DNA from 2 places in the Paucibacter sediminis genome. Region 1 is predicted to be linked to the other one. Evidence: predicted binding sites of a transcription regulator. Region 1 holds the regulator's gene; the other holds the start of a gene.
What was found. Region 1 encodes HrcA, which represses chaperone genes, less so after heat shock. Its sites were predicted from a motif close to TTAGCACTCNNNNNNNNNGAGTGCTAA; they were not measured.
Positions count from the first base shown of each region.

Region 1 (15,164 bases):
CGCTCGGCGACACGGCGCGCCTGGTTCACCACCTCGCCGGCCGGCAGCACGGCGTTGGCAATGCAGCATTCCACCGCATCGGCGCCGGTGAAGGGGTCGCCCAGCAACAGCTTCTCGGCCGCCTTCACATGGCCCATCAGGCGCGGCACGACCAGGCTGGAGGCGAACTCGGGCACCAAGCCCAGGCCCACGAAGGGCATGGCCAGGCGGGCGTCGTCGGCCACGTAGACGAAATCGCAGTGCAAGAGCATGGTCGTGCCGATGCCGATGGCGGCACCGTTCACCGCCGCGATCACCGGCTTCTCGCAGGCCACCAGCGCACGCATGAACTGGAACACCGGCGCTTCTTCATCGCGCGGCGGGCTGCCCATGAAGTCTTCGATGTCGTTGCCCGAGGTGAAGATGCCGGGCTGGCCCTGGATCAGCACCGCGCGCACGCTCTTGTCGCCATTCGCCGCCACCAGGGCATCGGCCATGGCCTGGTACATGGCGCGGGTCAGTGCGTTCTTCTTCTCGGGACGGGCGATTTCAATCGTCGCCACGCCGTTCACGATGGCGGTCTTGATGCTCATGGGTCTTGTCTCCTGCCTGGAAAATCAGGCGCTCAGTTGCTGCCAGTGGTTGGCCAGGTGCATCAGGTGCGCACGCTGGTACTGGTTTCGGTCGAGTTTGCCATAGGCGAAATGGGGCTTGAACTCGCCCTTGAAAGCGGCGAAGGCATCCATCGCATCGAGCAGGCGTTGCACCGCGGACTTGAGGCTGCGCTCGGCGTCCAGCGCCGGCGCGCCGGGGATGGGCTCGTCCAGCGTATGGCTCATCTGGCCGCGCGCATCGAAGAAGGCGAACGCCGTGCTGCCCAGCGTGGCCTGGAACCAGGCCGGCTTGGGCTCGGGGAAGCCCTGCATCGAGTACTCGATGCTCTGCGCCGCGTGCTGCAGCATCTGCGCCAGATTCCAGTGGCTGCCTTGCAGCCTCGGCTCCTTGAAGCGCAGCTCCAGCACCGCTTCCTGGGCAGCACGCCAGCTTTCGAACTGCTTGGGCAGCTCGCCCTGGCAGGCGGTCAATGACAGGCTGGCGGGCGCCGCCAGCAGCGTTCCGGATCGGAGAAGCTGACGGCGGCGCATGGCACTCGCCTCAGAGGCGTTCGATGATGCCGGCGGCGCCTTGGCCGGCGCCCACGCACATCGTCACCATGCCGTACTTGCCGCCGGTGCGGCGCAGGCCATGGATCACCGAGGCCGCACGGATCGCGCCGGTGGCGCCCAGCGGGTGGCCGAGTGCGATCGCGCCGCCGTTGGGGTTGACCTTGCTGCGGTCCAGCACGATGCCCTTGCTGTCGAGGTCGTTCAGCACCGCCAGCGATTGCGCGGCGAAGGCTTCGTTCAGCTCCACCCAGTCCAGGTCGGCGGCGGTGATGCCGGCCAGCTTCAGGGCCGCGGGGATGGCTTCGATCGGGCCGATGCCCATGATCTCGGGCGGCACGCCGCGCACGGCGAAGGAAACGAAGCGGGCCAGCGGCGTGAGGCCGAAACGCTTCACCGCGGCTTCCGAGGCCACGATCAGGGCACCGGCGCCGTCCGAGGTCTGCGAGCTGTTGCCGGCGGTGACGCTGCCCTTGGCGGCGAACACCGGCTTGAGCTTGCCCAGGCCTTCGATCGAGGTGTCCTTGCGCGGGCCCTCGTCCAGGCTCACCACGCGGCGGCGTTCACTGATCGAGCCGTCCGCCAGATTGGGCGAGCGCTCGATGATCTCGAAGGGCGTCATCTCGGCGGCGAAATGGCCGGCTTCCATGGCGGCCAGGGCGCGGCGATGCGATTCCAGCGCGAAGGCGTCCTGCGCCTCGCGGCTGACCTTCCATTGCTGGGCCACCTTCTCGGCCGTCAGGCCCATGCCGTAGGCGATGCCGATGTTCTCGTCACGCTCGAAGATCAGCGGCGAGAGCGAGGGCTTGTTGCCGCCCATCGGCACCATGCTCATCGATTCGACGCCACCGGCGATCATGACCTCGGCCTCGCCGACGCGGATGCGGTCGGCCGCCATCTGCAGCGCGGTGATGCCGGACGCGCAGTAACGGTTCACCGTCACGCCGCCCACGGTATTGGGCAGGCCCGAGAGCACCGCCGCCACGCGGGCGATGTTCATGCCCTGTTCGCCTTCGGGGAAGGAGCAGCCGACGATGGCGTCTTCGATGGCGGCGGGGTCAAGACCTGGCACCTGGGCCAGCGCGGCCTGGATGGCACGCACCAGCATCTCGTCGGGGCGGGTGTTCTTGTAGTAACCGCGGCCCGACTTGCCGATGGGCAAACGGGTGGCGGCGCAGATATAGGCTTCTTGCACTTGCTTTGCCATGATGTTCAACCAACCTTTCAGTTCTTGGGGGTCTTGGGTATCCAAGCCCAAACAAATTCACATTCGACCGGATTCACGCCGGCCTCATCGGTCACCACCACCGTCACCGTGACCTCGCCCTTGGGCTCGGCCCGCATGCTGGCGCGCTGCTGCTCGCTGAGGCTGGCCTCGGCGCGCATCGCGCCGGTGGCCCGCTTCTTGAAGTCCACATGCATGGACTTGCACAGCGGCAGGCAGTCGTCGCGCACATTCATGCCCACCACCATGCCGGTGGCCGTCTCGGCCAGCAGCGCCATGGCGGCGGCATGCACGCCCTGGATGTGGTTCTGCACCGGGCGGCGGTTGCGCACCGCGATCTCGGTGCGCGCGGGCGTCAGCGCCACGAAGTCCAGGCCGGCAGTGCCGGTAAAGGGCACGGCGCGGCGCAGGGCCAGGTTGCGCGCCGGCTGGCGCAGCAGGGCCGGCAGCGCCTCGATGCGCTGCAGGGTGCGGGCCAGTCGGTTCGGGGTGGCGCTCATGAGGCTCTTGCCGATCTCAGTTGCGCACCGGCTTGCCGGTCTGCAGCATGCCCATGATGCGCTCCTGCGTCTTGGGATGCTCCAGCAGCGCGCAGAAGTGCTGGCGTTCCAGCGACATCAGGTACTCCTCGCTGACCAGCGAGCCCGCCTCCACCGCACCGCCGCACACCACATCGGCGATCAGGCTGGCGAGATGGAAGTCGTGCTGGCTGATGAAGCCGCCGTCGCGCATATTGGCCAGCTGGCCCTTGATGGTGGCGATGCCCGAACGGCCGGCCACCGGGAACAGCGCCTTGAGCGGCGGGCGGTAGCCCGACTCGAACATGGCCTTGGCCTGGGCCGAGGCCACGTGCAGCAGCTCGTCCTTGTTGGGCACGATCACGTCGCTGTCCAGCAGGAAGCCGTTCTTCCTGGCTTCCAGTGCCGAGGTGGCGACCTTGGCGGTGGCCGCCGTGGTGAAGCCATCCTTGAGGAACATGAAGATGTCGGCGTTGGCATTGCCGGCGGCGGCCATCTCGGCGGCGCGGCGTGCGATATAGGTCAGGCCGCCACCGCCGGGGATCAGGCCGACGCCCACTTCCACCAGGCCGACATAGCTTTCCATGTGCGCGACACGGCGTGCGCAATGCACCGCCAGCTCGGCGCCACCGCCCAGGGCCAGGCCGCGCATCGCGGCGATCACCGGCACATTGGCGTAACGCAGGCGCAGCATCATGTCCTGCAGCTTCTTCTCTTCCGGCGCGATGCCCTTGGCGCCCTTGGTCATGAAGACCGGCATCAGCGCTTCCAGGTTGGCGCCGGCCGAGAACACGTCATCGGGCGACCAGATCACCAGGCCCTTGTACTGGGCTTCGGCAATCTCCACAGCCTTCAGCAGGCCTTCGGTGACGGTCGGGCTGATGAGGTGCAGCTTGGCGGTGATCGACGCGATCACGACCTCGTTGTCCAGCGTCCAGACGCGCACTTCCTCGTTCTTGAAGAGCTCGGTGCCGGCCTTCAGCGGCTCGGCCGCGCCCTCGCCCACCAGGGCCTCGGGGAAGGCCTGGCGCTCGTACACCGGCAGCTTGGCGCGCGGCTTGAACTTGCCCTCCGCGGCGCTCCAGGAACCGTTCACGCTGTGCACGCCGCCGTTCTCGGCCACCGGGCCTTCGCTCACCCAGGCGGGCAGCGGGGCGTTGCTGAGGGTCTTGCCCTCGGCGATGTCGGCGGAGATCCACTCGGCCACCTGCTTCCAGCCGGCCGCCTGCCAGAGCTCGAACGGACCCTGTTGCGAGCCAAAGCCCCAGCGCATCGCGAAGTCGATCTCGCGCGCGGTGTCGGCCACGCTGGCCAGATGCACGGCCACGTAGTGGAAGCTGTCGCGCAGGATGGACCAGAGGAACTGGGCCTGCGGATTGCTCGATTCACGCAGCAGCTTGATGCGATCGGCCGCCGGCTTCTTCAGCATGCGGGCCACGATCTCGTCGGCCTTCTTGCCGCCGGCCACGTATTCGCCGGTGGCGAAGTCCAGGCGCTGGATGTCCTTGCCCACCTTCTTGTAGAAACCGCCGCCGGCCTTCTGGCCCAGCGCGCCCTTCTCGATCAGGCCGGCCAGCACCTTGGGCGTGGCGTAGATCGAGTAGAAGGGATCGTCCTGCAGGTTGTCCTGCATGGTCTTCACCACATGAGCCATGGTGTCCAGGCCCACCACGTCGGCGGTGCGGAAGGTGCCGCTGGAGGCGCGACCCAGCTTCTTGCCCGTCAGGTCGTCCACCACGTCCACCGAGAGACCGAACTTCTCGGCCTCGATCATGGTGGCCATCATGCCGGCGATGCCGACGCGGTTGGCGACGAAGTTGGGCGTGTCGTTGGCACGCACCACGCCCTTGCCGACCGCGGTGGTGACAAAGCTTTCCAGCTGGTCAATCACTTCCGGACGCGTGGTCGGGGTGTTGATCAGCTCCACCAGGTACATATAGCGCGGCGGGTTGAAGAAGTGGATGCCGCAGAAGCGCGGCTTGATTTCTTCCGGCAGCACTTCGCTGAGCTTGGTGATCGAGAGACCCGAGGTGTTCGAGGCCACGATCGCGTGCGGGGCGATGAAGGGGGCGATCTTCTTGTAGAGATCCAGCTTCCAGTCCATGCGCTCGGCGATGGCCTCGATGATGAGGTCGCAATCGCGCAGCTGCTCGAGGTGTTCCTCGTAATTGGCCTGGCCGATCAGGGCCGCGTCGGCCGCGTCACCCAGGGGTGAGGGCTTGAGCTTCTTCAGGCCGTCCACCGCCTTGCTGACGATGCCGTTCTTGGGGCCTTCCTTGGCCGGCAGATCGAACAGCACCACGGGCACCTTGACGTTGACCAGGTGTGCAGCGATCTGCGCACCCATCACGCCAGCGCCGAGCACGGCGACTTTGCGAACTTGGAATCGACTCACGGACTTCTCCTAAAAATCTGTACGGATTGGTGGCGGCTACGCCTAACGCTTACTCGACGCGCACCCAGGTCTGGGTGCGGTAGAAGAAGCCGATATAGCCGCGCATCTCCAGCTTCTTGCCACCATCGATGGGCTTGAGCCGGGTCTTGTAGGACTTGCCGTTGTTGGGGTCGAGGATCTCGCCCCCCACCCAATGCAGCTTGTCGTCGTTGTCTTGCTTGACCCCACGGATGATCTGCAGGCCCACCACGGGCTTGTCCTTGCGGTCATCGCTGCACTTGTCGCACTTCGAATCGGCCTTGCTGGCATCGAAGATCTTCTCGATGGTGCCGGTCAGCACGCCGCCGGTCTCGCTGATGCGCACCAGCGACTTCTCGGTCTTGCCATCGTCGTCGATGGTCTTCCACAGGCCCACCGGGCTGGACTGCTGTGCCTGCGCCAGGCCGGCGGCAAGACTCAGGGCGGCGGCAGCGACGGTCAACAAGGCTTTCTTCATGGGGTCGGTCTCCTGAATGTTGTGAGGCCCGCCTCTGACGGGCGGGCCTGGGGGCGGGATGCTTAGAACAGCGCTTCTTCCATCTCCATCAGCGGCTGCAGACCGGCACGCGCGGTACGGATCAGCGAGGCGGTCTCAGGCAGCAGCTTCGCAAAATAGAAGCGCGCCGTCGAGAGCTTGGCGGTGTAGAAGGGATCGCCGCCGTCCTTCTTCTCCAGCGCCAGCTTGGCCATGCGGGCCCAGAAGTAGGCAAAGGTCAGGTGACCCACCACGCGCAGGTAGTCCACCGCGGCGGCGCCCACCTCGTCGGGGTTCTGGAAGGCCTTAATGCCGATCTCGGTGGTCAGCTTGGTGACCTTGTCGCCGATGTCGGCCAGCGGATTGATGAACTCCTGCATCGCCTCGTTGGTGCCCTCTTCCTCGACGAAGGCGGCGATCTTCTTGCCGAAGGCCTTGAGCTTCTTGCCGTTGTCGCCCAGCACCTTGCGGCCCAGCAGATCCAGCGACTGGATGGTGTTGGTGCCCTCGTAAATCATGTTGATGCGGGCATCGCGCACGAACTGCTCCATGCCCCACTCATGGATGAAGCCATGGCCGCCGAAGACCTGCATGCAATGCGAGGTGGCGATCCAGCCGTTGTCGGTCAGGAAGGCCTTGATGATGGGCGTCAGCAGCGCCACTTCGTCTTCGCATTCCTTGCGCTCGTCCTCGTCGTCCGAGGACAGCGCCTTGTCCAGCTGCAGCGCCACATAGGTGGCGAGCGCACGGCCGCCCTCGGCATAGGCGCGGGCCGTCAGCAGCATCTTGCGCACGTCGGGGTGCACGATGATGGGGTCGGCGGCCTTGTCGAGCGCCTTGGGGCCGGACAGGGCGCGCATCTGGATGCGGTCCTTGGCATAGGCCACGGCGTTCTGGTAGGCCACCTCGGTCAGGCCCAGGGACTGGTTGCCCACGCCCAGGCGCGCCGCATTCATCATCACGAACATCGCGGCCAGGCCCTTGTTGGGCTGGCCCACCATGGTGCCCACGGCGCCGTCCAGCACGATCTGCGCGGTGGCATTGCCATGGATGCCCATCTTGTGCTCCAGGCCGCCGCAGTACACGCCGTTGCGCGAGCCCAGCGAGCCGTCGGCGTTCACATTGAACTTGGGCACGATGAAGAGCGAGATGCCCTTGGAGCCCTGCGGTGCGTCCGGCAGACGGGCCAGCACCAGGTGCACGATGTTGGCGGCCAGGTCATGCTCGCCGGCCGAGATGAAGATCTTCTGGCCGGTGATCTTGTACGTGCCGTCGGCCTGCGGTTCGGCCTTGGAGCGCAGCAGGCCCAGGTCGGTGCCGCAATGCGGCTCGGTCAGGCACATGGTGCCGGTCCACTCGCCGCTGGTCAGCTTGGGCAGGTAGATGCTCTTCTGCTCGGGCGTGCCATGGGCGTGCAGGGCCTCGTAGGCGCCGTGGCTCAGGCCGGGATACATGGTCCAGGCCTGGTTGGCCGAGTTCATCATCTCGTACATGCACTGGTTGATCATCACCGGCAGGCCCTGACCGCCGTACTCGGGGTCGCAAGAGAGAGCCGGCCAGCCGCCTTCCACGTACTTGGCGTAGGCTTCCTTGAAGCCCTTGGGTGCGGTGACCTCGTGGGTGGTCTTGTCGAGCACACAGCCCTCGGCGTCGCCGCTCAGGTTGATCGGCGTGATGACCTCGGAGCAGAACTTGCCGCCCTCTTCCAGCACCGCGTTGATGGTGTCTTCGTCGATGTCGGCATGCTTGGGGCAAAGCTTCAACTCGTCGACGACGTGCAGCAGTTCGTGCATCACGAACTTCATGTCGCGCAGGGGCGGGTTGTACTGAGGCATGTGGAGCTCCTGAGGTGGGCTTGTAGTAATGAGAGATCAGGGCCGCTTCTTGATGGCTGCGGCGGCTGACTTGGGGCTGTGCTCGCGATCGGCCTTGAGGCCGGCCGGCGTGGCATAGGACTGGATGGCGCGCTCGAAGCCCGCCTCGGCGCGCCCGATGGCGCCCGGGCTGCGCATGAAGCGCGCGTCGTGATGCAGGGAGAGGATCAGGCCGTGCAACTCGAACAGGATCTGCTCGACATCGGCATCCGGCTTCAGGTGGCCGACCTCCTTGGCCAGCACGATGGCGCGGTGCAGGGCGGCATGCCAGGCCTTCACCATCGAGACCAGGGCGTCGCGCACCGGGCCAGGCCGGTCGTCGAACTCGACCGCGCCGCTGATATAGATGCAGCCCGAATCGATCTCCACCGACACGCGCCGCACCCAGCGCTCGTAGAGCGCGCGCAGGCGCGGCAGGCCGCGGGCCTCGCGGATCGCGGTGAAGAAGACCTCTTCCTCGAACTTGGCGTGATACTCGCGCACCACCGCGATCTGCAGTTCCTCGCGCGAGCCGAAATGGGCGAACACGCCCGACTTGCTCATCTTGGTGACGTCGGCCAAGGCGCCGATCGACAGGCCTTCCAGGCCCATGTGCGAGGCCAGGCCTAATGCGGCTTCAAGAATCGCGGCGCGCGTCTGCTGGCCTTTTTGCAGCGAACGCACGGCACGGCGCGGCGCCACTGCTTTCGCAGCGGTCCGGGCGCTGGGGTCTGGCGTAGCGGTCAAGGCAGGTCCTGGGAGTTTTGGGGCGTCCGCATAATAAAACGAACGATCGTTCTATTTTTGCCCAAAAGCCAAGTCTGACAAGCCGGGTTTTGCCGCAACTTCTAGGGGAAGCCGCCTAGAACCGCACGCTTGCCTAGGACCTGTTAACACTACGCCGATGGGCCGCGAAGGCTCGCCTCAGCGGGCCAAGCTAGGCGCAGCGCTGGCCCGCACTCGCGTGCGGGCCAGCGTTGCAACGACGCGTGGCCCGCCGAGACGAGCCTTCCCGCAGGGTTGGGGCCAGAAAGGCCGCAGGCCGCGTTGCAAATCCTCGCCGGGTGTCCAACCCGGCTGCGGTTTGCGCCTTGCCTGAGGCCTTTCTGGCCGACAACGCGACCCATTGGCGTAGTGTTAACAGGCCCTAGGCCGCCATGGCGCGTCGCGGCCCGGGCACAAAGCGCCCACCCCCGCGCGCCAGGCTTGAGTTAGCGCGCACTAATGCAGTACGCTGCGGGCAGGAGGTCAACGCTGTGGATGTTCTGCAACTTGATATCTCGGGCAGACCGCAAGCCTGGATCACGACCAAGGAAGCCGCCGTGATCTATGCCAGCGACGGTGTGGCCTGGACGCTTGGCGACCCCTGCCATGTCTTGCGCGGCGGCCTGCAGCGCCGCACCGGCATGCAATCGCGCATCGAAGTGCACCCCATCATCGCGGTACGCGGTGCCGTGCCCTCGCGGGCCTGGCGCCAGGCGCCGGCCCTCTCCAACCCCAAGCTGTTCGCGCGCGACCGCTATGTCTGCGCCTACTGCGGCCACAGCCACCATCCCGACGACCTGACCCGCGAGCACATCATCCCCAGTTCGCGCGGCGGGCACGACACCTGGATGAATTGCATCACCGCCTGCAAGAGCTGCAACGGCCGCAAGGGCAACCGCATGCCCGAAGAGGCCCACATGAGCCTGCTATACCTGCCCTATGTGCCGAGCCTGCACGAGGACATGATTCTGCGCGGGCGCCGCATCCTGGCCGACCAGATGGAGTTCCTGCTCGCCAGCGTGCCCAGGTCCAGCCGCCTGCATGCCTGAGCTCAGTTCGGGCATGACCGAGGTCATGGCCGCCGGTAAAGACTTGTAATCCGGTCAACGCCGAAGCCCACGGCGACGTTGGTCTTCCACGACTTATCCGGAGGAACCATGCCCATCAAGAAACTGATCGTCGCCGCCACCGTGGCAGCCCTGGCCGCCTGCTCGACCACCAGCCCCGACGTGGTGCAACGCGGCGACGCCCAGCGCATGTCCCAGGTGCAGGACGCGACCATTCTCTCGATCCGCCCGGTCACCGTGGACGGCAGCCAGAGCGGCGCCGGTGCCGTCACCGGCGGTGTGATCGGTGCCGTGGCCGGCTCCAGCGTCGGCGGCCGCCGCGAGGGCCAGATCGTCGGCGTGCTGGGCGCCGTGGCCGGTGCCGTGATCGGCAACGCCGTGGAACGCAACGCCACCCGCGAAGAAGCGGTGGAGATCCTGCTGCAGCTGCGCAATGGCGAGCGCCGCTCGGTGGTGCAAGCCAAGGCCGGCGAAACCCTGCTGCCCGGCGACGCCGTGGTACTGGTGACCACCGGCGGCAAGACGCGCGTGACGCGGGCGCCGGCACCGGCGCCAGCGCGCTGATCGCCCGATTGATCGATCGCTCTCAAGCAAGAAGGGCTTGGCAAATTCGCCAAGCCCTTTTTTTTGGTCCTGTGCAAATCGCTCGCGCATGGCTCACCTGGTGAGCCATCTGCTGGCGATATTGGCTGGCATGGCCTCGACGACTGGGGCGTGAATGTCCAACTCGTGGAGCAAAAAAGTTGAATGACTCAGCTACGCCGAAGCAAATCGGCAGATACGAAGACCTTTGTGAAACCTTGTTGCGGCATACCGATGCGGTCGCCTGCATCGTCATCGTGACCGACGGCAACAAGGGCAGCGGCACGTCGTTCTCTATGCGAGACGGCGCTGACAGGAGAGCCCTGCTCTTGAATCACGCGGATCAAATGGAATTCATTGCGGCCGAGATGCGCAGACGGGCTGGCACGATTCTTGTGAACTAAGGCGGCGGCTGTGGTCATGCCAGCTCCTTCGCGTTGCGGTTGCCGGTGAGGCAATTGCAACTTCGTCGACAGGCCGCCGTCTATCCAAAGCCCTCGGCGTTCGCGGGACTCTGAACCCACACACCCGCCAGCCTGACAACCCACGCCGCTTCGCATGTATCAAGTGGTAGGCCGTGCAGGACTTGAACCTGCGACCAAAGGATTCCGGTTTGTGCCCATTTCTGGACTCCCTGGACTATGCCTTCGCCATGAGCCTTGCAGCCTGTAGGCGGGCGCCGTCTAGTCTCTACACCTTCCCCTTTCAGGGCTTGGCTCGGCATTGCCTTGCACCCTTGCGGGCCGTCAGGTTTCACCGACTTTGACGCCATTCACTCGGGCGCTTTCGCCTCCCGGTGCACAACTTTCGCTATGAGTCCTCTGCTCTAACCAACTGAGCTAACGGCCCACTGATACAACATCTTCTGTTTCCACTCAGGGCGCCCTCTCACCAACTGAGTTGACTGCCCTGCGCATCCCGGCCGGCGCCAGGAGCGCGGATTGTATAGGGCAGTTGGCTGCGCCCTACTTCTGCGACAGCGCGTTGCTGACCATGCGCGAGGTGATGTCGACGATCTGGATCATGCGGTCGTAGGCCATGCGGGTGGGGCCGATCACGCCCAGGGTGCCCACCACCTGGCCATCCACCTCGTAGGGCGCGGAGACGATGGAGAGCTCCTCGAAGGGCACGACCTGGCTCTCGCCGCCGATATAGATGCGCACGCCCTCGGCGCGGCTGGAGACGTCGAGCAGGCGCATCAGCTGGGTCTTCTGCTCGAACATCTCGAACAGGCGCCGCAGGCTGCCCATGTCGTTGTTGAAGTCCTGCACGGTGAGCAGATTGCGCTCGCCGGAGATCACCACGCGCTCTTCCTCATGCTCCAGCGCCTCGGTGCCGACCTGCACGGCGGTATTCATCAGCAGGCCGATCTCGCCCTTCAGCGCATCCACTTCGCTCCTCAGGCGCTCGCGCACCGCCTCCAGGGTGAGGCCGGCGTAATGGGCGTTGAGGCGGTTGCTGGCCTCGGCCAGCTCGGCCTGGCTGAGGTCCTGCGCGGTGAAGATCACGCGGTTCTGCACATCGCCGTCGGGCGAGACCATGATCACCAGCACGCGCCGCTCGCCCAGGCGCAGGAACTCGATGTGGTGGAACACGCTGGGCTTGCGCGGCGCGGTGACCACGCCGACAAAGCTCGACAGGCTGGACAGCAGATGCGCGGCGCTGGCGATCACGCGCTGCGGCTGGTCGGGCTGCAACTGCGTCTCGATGGGCCGCGCGTCCGCGCCCAGCAGGGCCGGCTGCGCCGTCAGCATGGTGTCGACGAAGAGGCGATAGCCGCGCGCGGTGGGAATGCGGCCGGCACTGGTGTGCGGGCTGGCGATCAGGCCCAGTTCCTCCAGATCAGCCATCACATTGCGTATGGTCGCGGGCGAGAGCTCCAGGCCCGAGGCCTTGGACAGCGTGCGCGAACCCACGGGCTGACCGTCCGCGATATAGCGTTCGACCAGGGTTTTCAGCAGTGATTTGGAGCGCTCGTCGAGCATGGTTTTCATTGTACGGACAGGCCCGCCATGTTCCGCAAGTCGTCGCAACCCTGTGGTGTAATTCTGCGCATGGCCAAGCGATTCCGTCATGTGGCGTTAGTGGGCAAGCACCAGGCCAGGGGCATACGCCCTGTGCTTGAGGAGATTGCCGAGTTCGTGGCCGGCCTCGGCCTGGAAGTCTCGCTGGAGCGCGAGACCGCCCTGAACACCGGCATCACCGCCTTCGATGCCCTCTCCAACGACGAATTAGGCCGCGAGTGCGATCTGGCCATCGTCGTCGGTGGCGACGGCACCATGCTGGGCTTTGCCCGCGAGATGGCAAGACATGGCACCCCGCTGGTGGGCATCAACCAGGGCCGGCTCGGGTTCATCACCGACATCTCGATCGAGCGCTTTCGCGAGGCGCTCGAGCCCATCCTGGCCGGCACCTACGAAAAAGAGCAGCGCGCCATGCTGGAGGGCGCGGTCTGGCGCGATGAGCGCATCATCTTCGAGGGCCTGGCCCTCAACGACGTGGTGGTGAGCCGCGGCGCCACCGCCTCGATGGTGGAACTGCGCGTGGACGTGGGCGACGAGTTCGTGGCCAATCTGCGCGCCGACGGCGTGATCGTCGCCTCGCCCACCGGCTCCACCGCCTATTCGCTGTCGGCCGGCGGGCCCATCCTGCACCCCAGCATCGGCGGCTGGGTGCTGGTGCCGATCGCCTCGCACACGCTCTCCAACCGCCCCATCGTGCTGCCCGACCTGGGCGAGATCCGGCTGGAGATCGTGGCCGGCCGCGATGCCAGCGTGAATTTCGACATGCAGAGCCTGGCCAGCCTGTTGCACGGCGACCGCATCACCGTGCGGCGCTCCAAGCACAAGGTCTGCTTCCTGCATCCGACCGGCTGGAGTTATTACGCCACGCTGCGCCGCAAGCTGCGCTGGTACGAAGGGGTGAGTTGAATGCTGCGGCGCCTGAACCTGCGCGATTTCGTGATCGTGCCCGAACTTGAACTCGACTTCAGCAACGGCTTTGCGGTGCTCACCGGCGAGACCGGCGCCGGCAAGTCCATCCTGATCGACGCCCTGCAGCTCGCGCTGGGCAGCCGCGGCGATGCCGGCGTGGTGCGCGAGGGCGCGGCGCGGGCCGAGATCACGGCCGAGTTCGACCGCCCCGCCTCGCTGCACGACTGGCTCACCGAGGCCGGCTTTGACGGCGACGACGATTGCCTGCTGCTGCGCCGCGTCATCGACGCGCAGGGCAAGAGCCGCGCCTGGATCAATGGCAGCGCCGCCACGGTGGCGCAGCTGCGCGAGCTGGCCGACAGCCTGCTCGACATCCATGGCCAGCATGCCTGGCAAGGCCTGACCCGCGCGCCCGCGGTGCGCGCCCTGCTGGACGGTTATGCCGGCATAGAAACCGCGCTGGTCACCAAGACATACGCCGACTGGAAGCAGGCGAGCGAAGGCCTGGAGGCGGCGCAGGCGCGCCAGGGCGAGCTGGCGCGCGAGCATGAACGCCTGAGCTGGCAGATCGGCGAGCTCGATCGCCTGGCGCCCGGCGCCGATGAATGGGATGAGCTGAACGGTGAACACCAGCGGCTCTCGCATGCGCAGTCGCTGATGGATGCCGCGCGCAAGGCGCTCGAAGCCCTCAGCGAGGCCGAGCTCAATGCCGAGGGCCTGACGCAGCGCGCGCTGGACGATCTGCAGGACGTGCTGGCCTACGACGCCCGCCTGCAACCCGCCGTCGAGGCCTTGCAGGGCGTGCAGACGCAGCTGCAGGATGCCACGCACACGCTCAGCGCCTATCTGCACGGTGCCGACATGGAGCCCGAGCGCTTGCAGGAGCTGGACGAACGCCTCTCCGCCTGGGTGGCGCTGGCGCGCCGCTACCGGCGCCAGCCGGCCGAGCTGCCGGCCCTGCTGCGGGAATGGAAGCAGGAGCTTGCGGCGCTGGACGCTGCCAGCGATCTGGCCGCCCTGCAGGCCGCGCTGGAGCGGACGCGCCAGGCCTATGAACAGGAAGCGCGGCGCCTCAGCACCGCACGCGCCAAGGCGGCGCCGCAGCTCGCGGCCGCCGTCACCCAGGCCATGCAGCTGCTGGGCATGGCCGGCGGCAGTTTCGAGATCGCCCTGCTCAAGCAGGAACAACCGCAGAGCTTCGGCCTGGAGTCGGCCGAATTCCTGGTGGCCGGACACGCCGGCAGCACGCCGCGGCCGCTGGCCAAGGTGGCCTCGGGCGGCGAACTCTCGCGCATCGCGCTGGCGATCGCCGTCACCACCTGCCAGCAGCAGGACAGCGGCGCCGGCACCCTGATCTTTGATGAGATCGATGCCGGCGTGGGCGGCGCCGTGGCCGAGACCGTGGGCCGGCTGATGAAGCAGCTGGGGCGCGAGCGCCAGGTGCTGGCCGTCACCCACCTGCCCCAGGTGGCCGCCTGCGCCGACCAGCATTTCGTCGTCTCCAAGGCCCTGCGCGCCGGCGTCACCTGCAGCGATGTGCAGCCGGTGCATGGTGAAGCGCGCGTGGCGGAGATCGCCCGCATGCTGGGCGGCGAGCGCCTCTCGTCCACCAGCATTGCCCATGCGCAGGAGATGCTGGATCTCTCCAACTCCGGCGCGGCAGCGCGCAGCAAAAAGGCCAGGTCATGAGCAGCAATAGCAAGCGGGGGGCCGAGGCCAAGCCAGCGCCGCAAAGCGATGTGGTGCTGGTCACGGGCGTGTCGGGCGGCGGCAAGTCCATCGCCATGCATGCGCTGGAGGACGCCGGTTTCTTCTGCGTGGACAACCTGCCGCCCGAGCTGCTGCTGGAATTCCTGACGCTGGAAAAGCAGCGCGGCAAGCGCCGCGTCGCGATCGCGGTGGACGTGCGCAGCGCCGGCTCGCTGCCGCATCTGCTGCCTCTCATCAAGCAGCTGCGCACCGAGGGCGTGGGCCTGCGCTCGATCTTCCTGGACGCCAATACCGACACCCTGATGCGGCGCTTCTCCGAAACGCGCCGCCCGCATCCGCTGCGCCAGGCCCAGCAGGACGGCGAGGATGCGCACCGCATCCTGCTGGACGCGATCGAGCTGGAGCGCGAGCTGCTGGCGGCGCTGCGCGTGGAGTCAACGGTGATCGACACCAGCCAGCT
Region 1 is NZ_CP116346.1:442,641-457,804, forward strand. It holds gene PFX98_RS02060 (enoyl-CoA hydratase) at 1-572, opposite strand, end outside; gene PFX98_RS02065 (DUF1569 domain-containing protein) at 597-1,124, opposite strand; gene PFX98_RS02070 (acetyl-CoA C-acyltransferase) at 1,135-2,349, opposite strand; gene PFX98_RS02075 (DUF4442 domain-containing protein) at 2,367-2,867, opposite strand; gene PFX98_RS02080 (3-hydroxyacyl-CoA dehydrogenase/enoyl-CoA hydratase family protein) at 2,884-5,280, opposite strand; gene PFX98_RS02085 (DUF2147 domain-containing protein) at 5,330-5,776, opposite strand; gene PFX98_RS02090 (acyl-CoA dehydrogenase C-terminal domain-containing protein) at 5,839-7,629, opposite strand; gene PFX98_RS02095 (TetR/AcrR family transcriptional regulator) at 7,666-8,394, opposite strand; gene PFX98_RS02100 (HNH endonuclease) at 8,904-9,461, shown strand; gene PFX98_RS02105 (outer membrane lipoprotein) at 9,570-10,043, shown strand; gene PFX98_RS02110 (hypothetical protein) at 10,232-10,483, opposite strand; gene hrcA (heat-inducible transcriptional repressor HrcA) at 11,027-12,046, opposite strand; gene PFX98_RS02120 (NAD kinase) at 12,116-12,991, shown strand; gene recN (DNA repair protein RecN) at 12,992-14,683, shown strand; gene rapZ (RNase adapter RapZ) at 14,680-15,164, shown strand, end outside.

Region 2 (15,164 bases), 2.5 Mb from region 1:
TCGTCATCGGCGGCGCCTCGGGCGCGATGCCGCCGGTGCTGGGCTGGGCGGCGCTGCGCGGCGAGGTGGGCCCCGAGGCGCTCATGCTGTGCCTCATCATCTTCCTCTGGACGCCGCCGCATTTCTGGGCGCTGGCGCTCTACCGCACCGAGGATTACCGCAAGGCCGGCCTGCCCATGCTGCCGGTCACGCATGGCTCGGAGTTCACGCGGCTGCAGGTCTTTCTCTACACCTGGATCCTGCTGGTGGCCACGCTGCTGCCCTTCCTCACCGGCATGAGCGGCTGGATCTATCTGGCCAGTGCGCTGGCCCTGGGCCTGGGTTTCTGCGCCTACGCCTTCAAGCTCTGGCGCCAGTATTCGGACGAGCTGGCGCGCGCCACCTTCCGCTTCTCCATCCTCCACCTGTCGCTGCTGTTCGCGGCGCTCTTGCTGGACCATTACCTGATGCCCTGGATCGCCTGAGATGCAACGCAACACCACGAGACGACTGTTCCTGGCGGCCCTCAGCGCGCTGACGCTGGCGGCCTGCGACCAGATCGGGGGCGCGGCCAAGCCCGCCTTCCGCGGCGTGGACCTGAGCGGCGCCAGCTATGCCCGCCAGCTGAGCCTGCCCGACCAGGATGGCAAGCCGCGCAGCCTGGCGGACTTCAAGGGCAAGGTGGTGGTGGTGTTCTTCGGCTACACCCAATGCCCCGATGTCTGCCCGACCACGCTGGCCGAACTGGCCCAGGTGAAGAAGTCGCTGGGCGCGGATGGCGAGCGGGTGCAGGGCGTGTTCATCACCGTCGACCCCGAGCGCGACACGCCGGAACTGCTCAAGCCCTATATGACGAGCTTTGACCCGAGCTTCGTGGCCCTGCGCGGCAATGCCGAGCAGCTCAAGGATGCGGCGCGCGAGTTCAAGGTCTATTACGCCAAGGTGCCGGGCAAGACGCCCGAGAGCTACACCATGGACCACACCGCCGCCAGCTTCATCTTCGACACCCAGGGCCGGGTGCGCGTGTTCGCCCGCTACGGCGCCGGCGCCCAGGCGCTGGCCGACGACATCAAGCTGCTGCTGAACGAGCGCTCGTAAAGACAAAGGCCCCTCGCGAGGGGCCTTTTGCATGGGGAAGGGCGATCGGCTCGCTCAGGCCGTTTCGGCCAGGGCCTTGCGCATCTTCTTCATTGCCGCCACCTCGATCTGGCGGATGCGCTCGGCGCTGACGCCGTATTCGGCCGCCAGGTCATGCAGGGTCATGCCGCCGCTGCTGTCGTCGTTGACCTTGAGCCAGCGCTCTTCGACGATGCGACGGCTGCGCTCGTCCAGCACCGCCAGGGCGCGCGAAATGCCGTCACCGGCCAGCGCGTCGCGCGAGCGGCTTTCCAGCACGCGCGTCGGCTCCTGGCTGTCGTCGGCCAGGTAGGCGATGGGGGCGAAGCTCTCGCCGTCGTCATCGGTCTGGGGCTCCAGGGCCACGTCGCCACCCGCCATGCGGGTCTCCATCTCCAGCACTTCCTCGCGCTTGACGTTGAGCTCGCGGGCCACATGGTCCACCTGGGCTTCGGTGAGCGTGTTGCGGTGCGTCTGGCCCTCGGCGGCGTCTTCCTTCAGGCTGTGCTTCATCGAGCGCAGATTGAAGAACAGCTTGCGCTGTGCCTTGGTGGTGGCCACCTTGACCATGCGCCAGTTGCGCAGGATGTACTCGTGGATCTCGGCCTTGATCCAGTGCATGGCGTAGGACACCAAGCGCACGCCCTGGTCGGGGTCGTAGCGCTTGACGGCCTTCATCAGGCCCACATTGCCCTCCTGGATCAGGTCGCCCTGGGGCAGGCCGTAACCCATGTACTGGCGCGAGATCGACACCACCAGGCGCAGGTGCGAGAGCACCAGCCGGCCGGCGGCTTCCAGATCGCCATGCTCGCGCAGGCGGCGCGAGAAGGACTGCTCCTCCTCGGGGGTCAACAGGGGCAGGCGGTTGACGGCGCTGATATAGGCATCCAGATTGCCCAGCGAGGGCAGCAGCGCCCAGGGGTCGCGTACTTGCAGTGCAGTGGCGTTGGACATCATGCTCATGGCTTTCTACCTCTCCCAGCCGCTATGGCTCGACGTCCATAATATTAGCACTCATGGCGAATGAGTGCTAAAGGCCACCGAGAAGCAAATTTTCTCAGCTATTTCGACGCCTCCAGCGAGGGTGCGCGCTAACTTTCTGCGCGGCAACCGGCCTCAGATCAGTCGATCAGACCGAAATCCGGGCTGCCCACCATGCCTTCGATGTCGAGCAGGATCAGCATGCGCTCGCCGACCTTGCCCAGGCCGGTGACGAAGCGGGTGTCGATGGCGGCACTCACCTCGGGCGCCGGCTTGATGGCGTCGGCACCCAGTTCCAGCACGTCCGACACCGAGTCCACCACCACCCCGACCACGCGCGAGCAGACGTTCAGCACGATGGAGACGGTGAAGGCGTTGTACTCCGCCGGGCTGCCAAGGCGCAGGCGCAGGTCCACGATGGGCACGATCACGCCGCGCAGATTCACCACGCCCTTGACGAAGGCGGGTGCGTTGGCGATGCGGGTGGGCGCCTCGTAGGAGCGGATCTCCTGCACCTTCAGGATGTCGATGCCGTATTCCTCGGCGCCGATGCGGAAGGTCAGGAACTGCCGGCTGGCAAAGGACTTGTGATCGTCGGCGAGCGTCAGCGCTTGGTTGGGGCGGGTGGCCAGTTCGGTAGAGCTCATGGGGCGAAGGCTTGGGATGGTTCGATGGTTGGACGCGCTGCCCGCTATTGTGCCTAGCCGGGCCGGGCCTGCCGCGGCAATAAACCGCGGCGGCCCGGCCATTGTGCTCAGTCCGCGGCGCTGGACATGGCGCCGGCGCTGGCGGGCAGGTCGAGCACAAAGCTCGCACCCTGGCCCGTCGCGCTGCGGACCGTCAGGCTGCCGTTCATCGCTTCCACCAGGCGCTTGCAGATCACCAGGCCGATGCCCGTGCCCTCGGCCTGGCTGAGCTCGCGCCCGAGCCGGTTGAAGGGCTGGAACAGCTGGGCCTGCTGCGCCTCGCTGAGGCCCAGGCCGGTGTCGGCCACGGTGATTTCGATGCGCTCATCGCCCAGCGCCCGGCTGCTCACCCGCACCTGGCCCTGCGGGTGGTTGTACTTGACGGCATTGCTGAGCAGATTGGTGAACACCTGCTTGAGGCGCGTGGCATCGGCGTAGACCTGCTGCGCGTCGGCCGCCAGTTCCACGCTGTAGGCAATGCCGCGCTTGGCGGCGTCGGCTTCCAGCATGGCCCAGGTCGACGCCAGCAGCGGTTCCAGCGCCTGCGGGGCCAGCTCGAGCTTGAGCGCGCCGGTCTCGATGCGCGACCAGTCCAGGGTCTCGTTGATCATCTCCAGCAGATGCCAGCCGGCCGCGCGTATCTGCGCCAGCCAGCCGCGCTGCTGCTCGCTGAGCTGCTGCTCGCCGCCCAGTTCCAGCAGCTGGGTGAAGCCCAGCATGGCGTTGAGCGGGGTGCGCAATTCATGGCTGATGCGCGAGAGGAACTCGTTCTTGGCCTGGTTGGCGGCCTCGGCGGCGCTGCGGGCGCGCTCCAGCTCGCGCAGCCTGAGCTGGTCGGTGACGTCTTCCACCACGCCCACCAACCGGAACGGCTCGCCGCGGGCATCGCGCTGCATGCTCACCAGGGCGCGCACCTGCACGATCTGCCCGAACTTGGTGATGTAGCGCTTGTTGCGGCGATAGCTGTCGATCTCGCCCCGCAACAGGCTGCGGCCCAGGCGCAGGTCTTCGGCGCGGTCGTCCGGATGGGTGATGGCGATGCTGGAGCGCTGCATCAGCTCCGCGCTGCTGAAGCCCACCAGGCGGCAGAAATAGGGGTTCACCTGCTGCGGCACGCCGCGCAGATCGGTGAACACCAGCCCGACCGCCGCGTGTTCGAAGATGTTGCGAAAGCGTTCCTCGCTGGCGTGCAGGGCCTCGGCCGCGCGCTCGCGTTCCTGCACCTCGCGGCGCAGCTCGGCGGTGCGCTCGGTCACCAGGTCGGCGATGCGCTTGGCGCGACCGGTCACGGTCAGCAGCAGGGCACCCAGCAGGGCCGTGCTGATCAGGCCGACCACGGCGAACAGCAGGCTGCCCATGCCGTCGTGGCTGGGCATGGGGCCGGCGGCCCAGGCACGCAATTCCCAGGCCCGGCCGGAGAACTGCAGCTTGTGCACGCGGCTCAGGGGTGGCAGCGTCTGCGCCGCGCAGCCCGGCTTGCCGGCCAGCAGCGGCCGGGCGGTGTGCGGGTCGGTATCCACCAGGCAGAAGGCCAGGTAGGGTGCGCTGGCACGCACCACGGTGTCGAGCACCTGGTCGGGGCGGATGGTCGCGAACACCATGCCGCGCAAGGCCTGCTGGCGCAGCGCCTGATTGTCCGGCTCACCCGGCTCGCCCGCATAGACCGCCTGGTACAGCACCACGCCGGTGTTGTCGGCGCTGTCCTGCGAGAGCCGGAAGCCGGCGGTGGCCGCGGGCAGGCCGGTGCGCGCGGCGTGGTCGAGCGCGGGGCGCGCCTGCGGAATCGCGCGGATGTTCACGCCCAGCGCGCTGGCATTGCGTTGCAGGGGCTCGATCAGGCGGATCGCCAGCTTGTCCTCGTCGGTGGCGATGCGCAGATCGCCCGCGCGCTGGCGCTCATGTACCCGATAGTCGGCCAGGCCGTCACGGCGGGCCGCCGCATCGAAGGCCGCCAGCTCGCTGGGGCCCACCCTGGCCGCCCAACCCAGCGCCAGCAGGCGGCTGCCGGTGGCCAGCCGCGCCACGCTGCCGCGTTCGAACTCGCGCCGGTTCAGGTTCGGGTAGATGCTGAACAGCACCTGGTTGGCTGCCAGCGCCTGCAGCGGCTCCTGCAGCGCGGTCTCCAGCGCGTTGGCGGCCGCCAGCGCATCGCGCTCGAAGGCCTGGCGCTGGCCCTGTGTCTCCCAGCTGATCACCTGGGAGGTGGCCAGCACCATCAGCAGGGTGGCGGCCAGCATCGGCAGGGCCACGCTGATGCGCCGCGGCGCCCAGGTGGCACGCGGCTGGCCGATCAGGGTGAGGGTGATGGGCGCACCGATCAGTACGCCCAGCGTGTCGCCCACCCACCAATGGCCCCAGGTGGAGGGCAGCTGCGCCAGCGTGGCCGCGCCATTGAGCCACAGCGCTGCCGCGCCCATGCTCGGGCTGATCAGGCAGGACAGGCCGGCCCCCAGGGCGTAGAACAGCGCCAGGTCGCGCGGCTCGGTCAGGCTCAGCTCTTCCGGGTCCGCGCCGCGCAGGCGCTGCACGGCCCAGGCGCCCACCCAGGCCTGCAGCCCAGCGCCCACGCCGATCAGCGCCGGCCCCAGCAGCGAGGGATGGCCGCGCTCCATCGCCAGCAGCACATTGGCGGCAAAGGAGCCCAGCACCACCGCCGGCACCATGCGCCAGCCCCAGCACAGCAGCGCGGCCAGCGCCAGGCCCGCCGAAGGGTAGAGCGGGGTGGCGTAATTGGGCGGCAACGCCAGGCGCAGCGCCAGCACGCTGATGAGGGCGTAGGCCAGGCCCAGCAAGAGGCTGCGCAGGGCCCAGGTGAGGAACGGAGGCGGCATGAAGAAGGGGAGGGCTCGGTGGCAGGGCGGTGCCACTGCGCCATGAGCCTAATGCAAAAACGCCCGGCGCCAGAAGACTGAACGGGCCGGGCGTTTGACTGTCGGCATGGCGCGACGCCATGCGAAAGGACGGTGTCAGACTAGACGTTGAAGAGGAAGTTCAGCACGTCGCCATCCTTGACGACATAGTCCTTGCCCTCGGCGCGCATCTTGCCCGCGTCCTTGGCGCCCTGCTCACCCTTGTAGGCGATGAAGTCCTCGTAGGCGATGGTCTGGGCGCGGATGAAGCCGCGCTCGAAGTCGGTGTGGATCACGCCGGCCGCCTGCGGTGCGGTGTCGCCCTTGTGGATGGTCCAGGCGCGCACTTCCTTCACGCCGGCGGTGAAGTAGGTCTGCAGGCCCAGCAGGCTGAAGCCGGCGCGGATCAGGCGGTTCAGGCCGGGCTCGTCCTGGCCCATCTCGGCCAGGAACATGGCCTTGTCCTCGTCCTCCATCTCGGAGAGCTCGGCCTCGGTCTTGGCACAGATCGCCACCACCGGGCCGTTCTGGGCCGCGGCGTATTCCTTCAGGCGCTCCAGGAAGGGGTTGTTCTCGAAACCGTCCTCGGCCACATTGCCCACGAACATCGCCGGCTTGGCGGTGATCAGGCACAGCGGCTTGAGGATGGTCAGCTCCTCCTTGCTGAAGTCGATGCCGCGCACCGGCTTGGCCTGGTCCAGCGCGGCCTGGCATTTCTCCAGCACCTTGACCAGCGCGATCGCTTCCTTGTCGCCGGCGCGCGCCACCTTGTTGTAGCGGTGCAGGCTCTTCTCCACCGTGCCCAGGTCGGCCAGGCAGAGTTCGGTCTGGATCACCTCGATATCGGAGATCGGATCGACCTTGCCGTTCACGTGGATGACGTTGGGATCCTCGAAGCAGCGCACCACGTTGACGATGGCGTCGGTCTCGCGGATGTGCGAGAGGAACTGGTTGCCCAGGCCCTCACCCTTGGAGGCACCCGCCACCAGACCGGCGATGTCCACGAATTCCACGATGGCGGGCAGGATGCGCTCGGGTTGCACGATCTCGGCCAGCTTCTGCAGGCGCGGATCGGGCAGTTCCACCACGCCCACATTGGGCTCGATGGTGCAGAAGGGATAGTTCTCGGCGGCGATGCCGGCCTTGGTCAGCGCATTGAAAAGAGTGGACTTGCCCACATTGGGCAGGCCCACGATGCCGCATTTGAGGCTCATGAGGGACGCTTTCGAAAGGGGCCAAGCAGGAAGGAGCAGGCTGGCCGGGAGGCAAAGGCGGTATTTTAGTCGGCTTGCCTACAATGAGCTCCATGGAACGATTTGACATCCTGGTGCGCGGCAGCGGTTGCGTCGGGCGGGCGCTGGCGCTGGCCTTGGCGGCGCGTGGTCTGCGCGTGGCCCTGCTGGGCCAGCCCGAGCCCAGCGGCGCGTCGGCGGCGCCGCGCGAGGACGTGCGCACCTATGCGCTGAACGCCGCCTCGGTGGCCCTGCTGCGCGAGCTGCGCGTCTGGGACGCGCTGCCGGCCGACGCGGTGTCTGCCGTCTACGACATGAAGGTGCGCGGCGATGCCGCCGGCGCGCTGCTGGAGTTCAGCGCCTGGCAGCAAGGCGTGCGCGAGCTGGCCTATATCGTCGACGCCGCCGCGCTGGAGGCCGAGCTCGCCACCGCGCTGCGCTTCTCGCCCCATGTGCGCCTGGTCGATGCGCCGGTGCCGGCCGAGTTGCAGGCCTTGTGTGAAGGGCGCGACTCGGCCTCGCGCGCGGTCCTGGGCGTGCGCTTCGACGTGCATGCCTATGGCCACAGCGCGATTGCCGCACGCCTGCGCGCCAGCCAGCCGCACCAGGGCGTGGCCCACCAATGGTTCCGTTCGCCCGATGTGCTGGCGCTGCTGCCCTTCGAGCGGCCCGAGCCCGGCTGTTCCTACGGCCTGGTCTGGTCGCTGCCCAAGCAGCGCGCGGATGAGCTGATGGCGGCCGGCACGGCGGAGTTTGAAGCCGCCCTGCTGGAAGCCAGCGGCGGCGCGGCCGGCACGCTCACGCTGGCCAGCCAGCGCAGCGCCTGGCCGCTGAGCCTGGCGCGCGCCGAGCCGGTCTGCGGCCCCGGCTGGGTTCTGCTGGGCGATGCCGCCCATCTGGTGCACCCGCTGGCCGGCCAGGGCCTGAACCTGGGCCTGGCCGATGTGGCGGCGCTGGCCAGCGTGATCGCCGCGCGCGAGCCCTGGCGTCCGCTGGGCGACGAGCGCCTGCTGCGCCGCTATGTGCGCCGGCGCCAGTTCGACACCTGGGCCATGGGCGAGCTGACCGATGCCTTGCTGAAGGGCTTTGCCAGCGAGGCGCCGGCGCTGCGCGGCCTGCGCAACCAGGGCCTGAGCCTCCTCAATCAAATCGGCCCGCTGAAGCGCTGGCTGACCTCCAGGGCGCTGGGCGCCTGAACCGCCCTCGCACCGATTCTCTACCGAGCACCACCATGAAGCTTTCCCTGATTTGCACCGCCGCGCTGGCGCTCGCGCCCCTGCTTGCCCATGCCAACGAGGCCCTGATCCGCAAGAGCCTGGGCGAACGCCTGGTGGGCGCGCCCAAGATCGACGAGGTCAAGCCCTCGCCCATGCCCGGGCTGTGGGAGATCCGCATCGGCAACGAGATCCGCTACACCGATGCCACCGGCCAATACCTAATCGAGGGCGAGTTGCTGGACCTGAAGGGCCGCCGCAACCTCACCGAGGAACGCGTGGCCAAGCTCACCGCGATCGATTTCGCCAACCTGCCGCTGAAGGACGCCATCGTCTGGAAGACCGGCAATGGCAAGCGCCGCATCGCGGTGTTTGCCGATCCGAACTGCGGCTACTGCAAGCGTTTCGAGCGCAGCCTGCAGGACGTCAAGGACCTCACCGTCTACACCTTCGTGATCCCCATCCTGGGCGGCGACTCGCCCGAGAAATCGCGTGCCGTCTGGTGCGCCAAGGACCAGACCAATGCCTGGCGCAACTGGATGCTGGAAGGCACGCCGCTGCCCAAGCCGGGCGCCGAGGCCTGTGACGCCAGCGCCATCGACCGCAACCTCGCCTTCAGCCGCAAGCATCATGTGAACGGCACGCCGGCGGTGATCTTCGAAGACGGCACGCGTGCCCCCGGGGCGCTGAGCGCCGAGCAGGTCGAGCGCCGCCTGCAATCCATCAAGTCCTGAACCACCCGCGGATCCGCCCCTCATGCCTGCTGCTGTATCCGGCAACCTGCCCTTGAATCCCGTCGCGCTGCGGCTCGGCTACCTGGGCCTGCTGCCCTTTGTGTTCGGCGCGCTGCTGGTCTGGCTGGTGCGCGAGGATGCCCATCCCTATGTGACGGCCGCGCTGTCCGCCTACGCGGCCGTGGTGATCTCCTTGCTGGGTGGCATCCACTGGGGCCTGGGCTTCCGGCAGAGCATTCCATCGCCGCAGCCCTTCGTCTGGGGCGTGGTGCCGGCGCTGATCGCCTGGATCGCGGTGGTGATGCCGCCCTATGCCGGCCTGGTGGTGCATGGGGTGATGCTGATCGCCTGCTATGCAGTGGACCGCCGCAGCTATCCCGCACTGGGCGCCAGTGCCTGGCTGACGCTGCGCTTCCGGCTCAGCGGCGTGGCGGCGCTGAGCTGCTTCCTGGGGGCGGCCGGTAGTTAGGGCCTGCTAACACTGCGCTTGCCCGATGCGTTGCCACCAGAACAGCCGTGAACTAGGCGCAAACCGAAGCCGGGGTCGCTCCCCCGGCGAGGCTTTGCAACGACGTGCACGGCTGTTCTGGTGGCAACCCGAAGGGAACGGGGCTGGCAGGGCCCATCTCGTCGTTGAACTCCTTGCCCAGGCAGAAAGCCTGGGCAGCGTCGTCCGCCTAGACCTGGGCCCTGCCGGCCCCGTTCGCACGGGCAAACGCAGTGTTAACAGGCCCTGAGATGATCCACTACAAGATCGAGATTGCCGACGCGCAAGCGCATCTGTACCGCGTCACCCTGACGGTGACCGCGCCGTCCGCCGAGCAGGCCTTCAGCCTGCCGGTGTGGATTCCGGGCAGCTATATGGTGCGCGAGTTTGCACGCCACCTGAGCGGCCTGCGCGCGCGCCAGGGCCAGCGCGAACTGCCGGTGCATCAGACCAGCAAATGCGCCTGGCAGGTGCGCTGCAGCGGCCGTGCCGCGCTGGTGCTGAGCTACCAGGTCTATGCCTTCGACACCTCGGTGCGTGCGGCCTTTCTCGATGCCCAGCGCGGTTTCTTCAACGGCACCAGCCTGTGCCTGCGCGTGCATGGGCGCGAGGGCGAGCCGCATGGCATCGACCTGGCCGGCCTGCTGCCCGGCTGGCAGGTGGCCACCGGCATGCGCGCGGGCCGCGGCAAGGCCAGCTACGAGGCGGCCGACTACGACGAACTGGTGGACCATCCCTTCGAGCTCGGCAAGTTCTGGCGCGGCCAGTTCAGCGCCGCCGGCGTGCCGCACGAGTTCGTGGTGGCGGGTGCCTATCCCATCCTCGACGGCGATCGCCTGCTGCGCGACGCCCAGCGCATCTGCGAGGCCCAGATCGATTTCTGGCACGGCGCCCATCCGCCCGGCAAGCGCGCCGGCAAGCCGCCCGGAAAACCGCCTTTTGAGCGCTACGTGTTCCTGCTCAACGCGGTGGACGACAGCTACGGTGGCCTCGAGCACCGCGCCAGCACGGCCCTGATCGCCGCGCGCCGCGACCTGCCGCGCCTGGGCCAGACCGAGCTGAGCGAGGGCTATGTGCGCCTGCTGGGCCTGATCAGCCACGAGTATTTCCACACCTGGAACGTCAAGCGCCTGCGGCCCGATGTGTTCGCTAGCTTCGACTACGGCCAGGAGAACTACACCCAGCTGCTGTGGTTCTTCGAGGGCTTCACCTCCTATTACGACGAGCTGTTCCTAGTGCGCAGCGGCCTGATCGATGAGGCCCGCTACCTGAAGCTGATTGCCGGTACCTTCAGCGGCGTGCTGGGTGCGCCCGGGCGCAAGCACCAGAGCGTGGCGCAGTCCAGCTTCGACGCCTGGGTCAAGTACTACCGCCAGGATGAGAACACCCCCAACGCGGTGGTGAGCTACTACACCAAGGGAGCCATGGTGGCGATGGCGCTGGACCTGGCGCTGCGCAGTGCCGACAAGCCGCGCGCTCAAGCAAATGCCGGGCCGTCCCAAGTTTGCTTGTCCCCCTCGGGGGGCGGGGAGGGCGCAGCCCGGAACTCGGGGCCGTCAAGTCTCGACGCGGTGATGCGCCTGCTGTGGCAGCGCAGCGGTGGCGGCCCGATCGGCGAGGCCGACATCATGGCCGCCGTGACCGAGCTGGGCGGTGCGGCGCTGGCGCAAGACCTGACCCTGTGGGTGCATGGCACCGACGATCTGCCGCTGCCGGCGCTGCTGGAGCGCTTCGGCCTACGCTGGGCGGCCGACAAGCCCAGCCTGGCGCAGCGCATCGGGCTGCGCGTGTCCGAGAACGGCAGCATCGTCGTCAAGCAGGTGCTGCAGGGCTCGGCCGCGCTGGCCGCCGGTTTCTGCGCCGGCGACGAGATCCTGGCCTGCAATAGCTGGCGCCTGCGCAAGCTGGAAGACGCGCTGCTGGGCCTGCAGCCCGAACGGCTGACGCACATGGAATGGCTGGTGGTGCGCGACCAGCGCGTGCTGATGCTGCTGCTGCAGCTGCCCACCGGCGAGGCCGCCGCCACGCCGGTGGCGCTGAGCCCTGCGGCCAAGGCGCCGGCGCGCGCGCTGAGCCTGCGCCGGGCATGGCTGGGCGGCTGAAGCCGAGGCCTCGGCGGCAGCATCGACTGGCTTGGATGGGCCTGTTGGCCGGCGTGCTGCTGGCCCATCTCTGGCTGAGCGAGCAGGTGGTCCGGCTGCAGCAGGGCTGGCGTGCGCCGACCGAGGCGATGCCGCCGCGCCTGCAGGCCGCGTTCGTGCGCGAGCTGCGGCCCGCGACGCCTACCCGGCCGGCGGCCCGCGCGCGCGCGCTGGCGCCACGGCCGACGCGTTTTGCGGCCGCGCCGGCGGCCTTGCCTCTGCTGCCACCCCCGGCGCCCGAGCCGCTGCCGGCCATGCCCGCACTGCCCCCGCTCGCCGCGGCGCCCGCGCCGGCGGCATCTGCATCGTCATCAGCCGCTGCGTTTGAGCCCGGCCCCGAATGGCCCGCTTCCACCCAACTGGACTACCGCCTGCTGGGCAACTACCGCGGCGAGGTGCATGGCAGTGCCCAGGTGCAGTGGTTGCGCCAGGGCAGCCGCTACCAGGTGCATCTCGACGTGGCGATAGGCCCCAGCTTTGCGCCGCTGATCTCGCGCCGCATGAGCAGCGAGGGCGAGCTCACGCCGCAGGGCATCGCGCCGCGCCGCTACGACGAGGACACCCGCATCCTGTTCAGCGAGCGCCGCCGCATCACCCTGCAGTTCGAGGGCGAGACGCTGCAGTTTCCGAATGGCCGGCGCGAGGCTGCACCGGCTGGCGTGCAGGACACGGCCAGCCAGTTCGTGCAGCTCACCTGGCTGTTCCTGACCGGCCGCGAGGCCTTGCAGCCGGGGCGGGTGGTGGAGCTGCCGCTGGCCCTGCCGCGGCGGCTCTACCGCTGGCGCTACGAGCTGCTGGGCGAGGAAGAGCTGGAGACCCCGCTCGGCCCCCTCAAGACCTGGCACCTGCGCCCGACGGTGCAGAACACCAGCGGCGACCTGAAGGCGGAGGTGTGGCTGGCGCCCGCCCTGCAATACCTGCCGGTGCGCCTGCGCATCGTGCAGGACGAGCAGACCTATGTGGACCTGATGCTCAAGCAGGCGCCGCTGCAGGAAGCCCAGCCGGTCGCCCAGCCTATAGTTCAGCCCCAAGCAGATCCCCCATCCAAGGAGTCCCCATGAGCTACGAATGCATCCTGACCGAAACGCGCGGCGATGGCGCCCGCAAGACCGGCCTGATCACCCTGAACCGCCCCAAGCAGCTGAATGCGCTGAACGACCAGCTGATGGACGAGCTGGGCCAGGCCCTGCTGGCCTTCGATGCCGATGACAGCATCGGCTGCATCGTGCTGACCGGTTCCGAGCGTGCCTTTGCCGCCGGCGCCGACATCCCGACGATGGCGCCGCACACCTTCATCAGCGCCTTCAAGAGCGGCCTGATCTCGAAGAACTGGGAAACCATTCTGCAGGTGCGCAAGCCGGTGATCGCCGCGGTGGCCGGCTTCGCGCTGGGCGGCGGCTGCGAGCTGGCGATGATGTGCGACTTCATCATCGCCGCCGATAGCGCCAAGTTCGGCCAGCCCGAGATCAAGCTGGGCATCATCCCGGGCGCCGGTGGCACCCAGCGCCTGCCGCGCGCGATCGGCAAGAGCAAGGCCATGGACATGCTGCTCACCGCGCGCATGATGGATGCGGCCGAGGCCGAGCGCGGCGGCCTGGTGTCGCGCGTGGTGCCGGCGGATCAGCTGCTGACCGACGCCCTGGCCGCGGCCGAGACCATCAATGGCTTCAGCGGCCCCTCGGTGATGCTGATCAAGGAGCTGGTGAACCTGGCCTACCAGGGCCCGCTGAAGGATGGCGTGGCGGTGGAGCGGCGCTATTTCCACGCCCTGTTCGGCACCGAGGACCAGCGCGAAGGCATGGAGGCCTTCCTCGCCAAGCGCCAGCCGGGTTTCCAGCATCGTTGACGCAGCTTGGGTGTCATTCGTCATATTCCAAAAGATTCTTGGTTAAACAGGAATAGTCTTTTGCGATTTGACTAGTGTTTTCCCTAGGGCGGAGTCCCTACAGTTCGTTCCATGGACCCGGCGATAGGCGCCACGGTTCAAGTCAACGAACCCCAAGGACCCCGTCATGAACAAGCTCTCTACGATCTCCGTCGCTCTCGTGCTGGCCGGTCTGGCCGTCGCCTCCGGTGCCAATGCCCAAAGCAAGACGCGCGAACAAGTGCTGGCCGAACTGCAGCAGGCCCGCGCCAGCGGCGAGCTGGCCCAGCGTGCCGCCGAGATGGAAGGCGTTGGCGCCCTGGCCGCACCGGTGAATGCGCCGAAGGCCCACACCCTGAGCGCCAGCGAAGCCGTCAAGCCGGCCACGCTGCCCGCCGCTGCCCCCGTCAAGGGCAAGACCCGCGCCGAGGTGGTGGCCGAGCTGCAACGTGCCCGCGAAACCGGTGAACTGGAAGAGCAGTTCTCCGAAGGCGGCCCCGGCTACTTCGCGGTGACGCGTGGCATCAGCGGCACCCCGGTGCTGGCCGGCAAGTAAACCGGCGCCACCCCGCCTTGATCACGCCCCGCTGTTCGCGGGGCGTGTCTCATTGGGGCCGGCATATGCTTCAATGCGGGTCGGCCTGGCCGCTTTGGCGGCATGGTTGGCCGCATCGTGCGAGGGAACCGTGGCAGACGACGATCTCCTGTATTTTTCCGACGAAGACACGCCGGCTCGGGACGAGCGCCTGACGCCCTGGGTGGTGTTGGTGGTGGACGACGAGCCCGGCGTGCACGAGGTCAGCGCCCTGGTGCTGGCCGAGCTGGCGCTCGACGGCCGCGGCGTCAGTCTGCTGCATGCCCAGAGTGCGCGTCAGGCCGAGGCCATGCTGCGACAGCGCGACGACATCGCGGTGGTGCTGCTGGACGTGGTGATGGAGACCGAGACCGCGGGCCTGGACCTGGTGGCCCGCATACGCCGCGAGTCGCGCAGCCCGCGCGCGCGCATCGTCATCCGCACCGGCCAGGCCGGCAGGCTGTCCGAGTACGAGGTGCTGCGCCAGCACGATGTCAACGAGTACTGCCAGAAGACCGATCTGACCGACCGCCTGCTGAACCGCGTCTGCCTGCTGGCCTTGCGCAACTACCGCGATATCCTGTCCGCCGGCGGCTGCTTGTCGCCGGCCTGACGAATGATGCAAGGAGCGCCGCATGAACAACACCCTGGCTGCCAGCGCCGGACCCGAGCGGCTGTTCTCGGTCGATGAGGGGCGCGCGCTGGCCGAGGCGGCGCTGCGCTCCATCACCCTCAGCACCTCGCGCGTCAGCGGCGACGAATTCTTCCGCGTGCTGGTGCGCGACCTGGCCAAGGCGCTGGACGTGCATTACGTGATCGCCGGCGAGCTGTGCAGCGTGCAGGGCAGCGAGGCCGCCCGCACGCTGGCGGTGTGGGCGGGCAGCGACTTCATTCCCAACATCACCTATGGCCTGGACGGCACGCCCTGCCAGAACGTCAGCTGCCAGGACATGTGCTTCCACCCCAGCGGCGTGCAAGCCGAGTATCCGCAGGACCAGCTGCTGGTGGACATGGGGGCGCAAAGCTATATCGGCATGCCCATGGTCAGCACCGAGGGCAAGACCCTGGGCATCCTGACGGCGATGGACGTGCGGCCGATGGACGAAGGCAAGCGCCTGCTGGCGCTGTCGCTGCTGTCCATTTTTGCGGCGCGCTGTGCGGCCGAGCTGCAGCACCGTGCGCGCGAGGCCGAACTGGAGGCCCTGGTGGCGCGGCGCACGCGCGCGCTGGAGGAGGCGCGCGCGCACCTGGTCGAGCATGAGAAGCTGGCGGCCCTGGGCGGGCTGGTGGCGGGCGTGGCGCATGAG
Region 2 is NZ_CP116346.1:2,897,285-2,912,448, forward strand. It holds gene cyoE (heme o synthase) at 1-464, shown strand, start outside; gene PFX98_RS13440 (SCO family protein) at 466-1,077, shown strand; gene rpoH (RNA polymerase sigma factor RpoH) at 1,132-2,052, opposite strand; gene PFX98_RS13450 (chemotaxis protein CheW) at 2,217-2,723, opposite strand; gene PFX98_RS13455 (CHASE domain-containing protein) at 2,831-5,593, opposite strand; gene ychF (redox-regulated ATPase YchF) at 5,734-6,825, opposite strand; gene PFX98_RS13465 (FAD-dependent monooxygenase) at 6,918-8,039, shown strand; gene PFX98_RS13470 (DsbC family protein) at 8,075-8,791, shown strand; gene PFX98_RS13475 (DUF3429 domain-containing protein) at 8,814-9,260, shown strand; gene PFX98_RS13480 (M61 family metallopeptidase) at 9,530-11,380, shown strand; gene PFX98_RS13485 (DUF3108 domain-containing protein) at 11,416-12,480, shown strand; gene PFX98_RS13490 (enoyl-CoA hydratase) at 12,477-13,265, shown strand; gene PFX98_RS13495 (DUF4148 domain-containing protein) at 13,432-13,839, shown strand; gene PFX98_RS13500 (response regulator) at 13,970-14,470, shown strand; gene PFX98_RS13505 (sensor histidine kinase) at 14,493-15,164, shown strand, end outside.
Region 2: rpoH (RNA polymerase sigma factor RpoH) is a predicted target of HrcA. The motif match lies at 2,103-2,129, and genes of this name have one in related genera.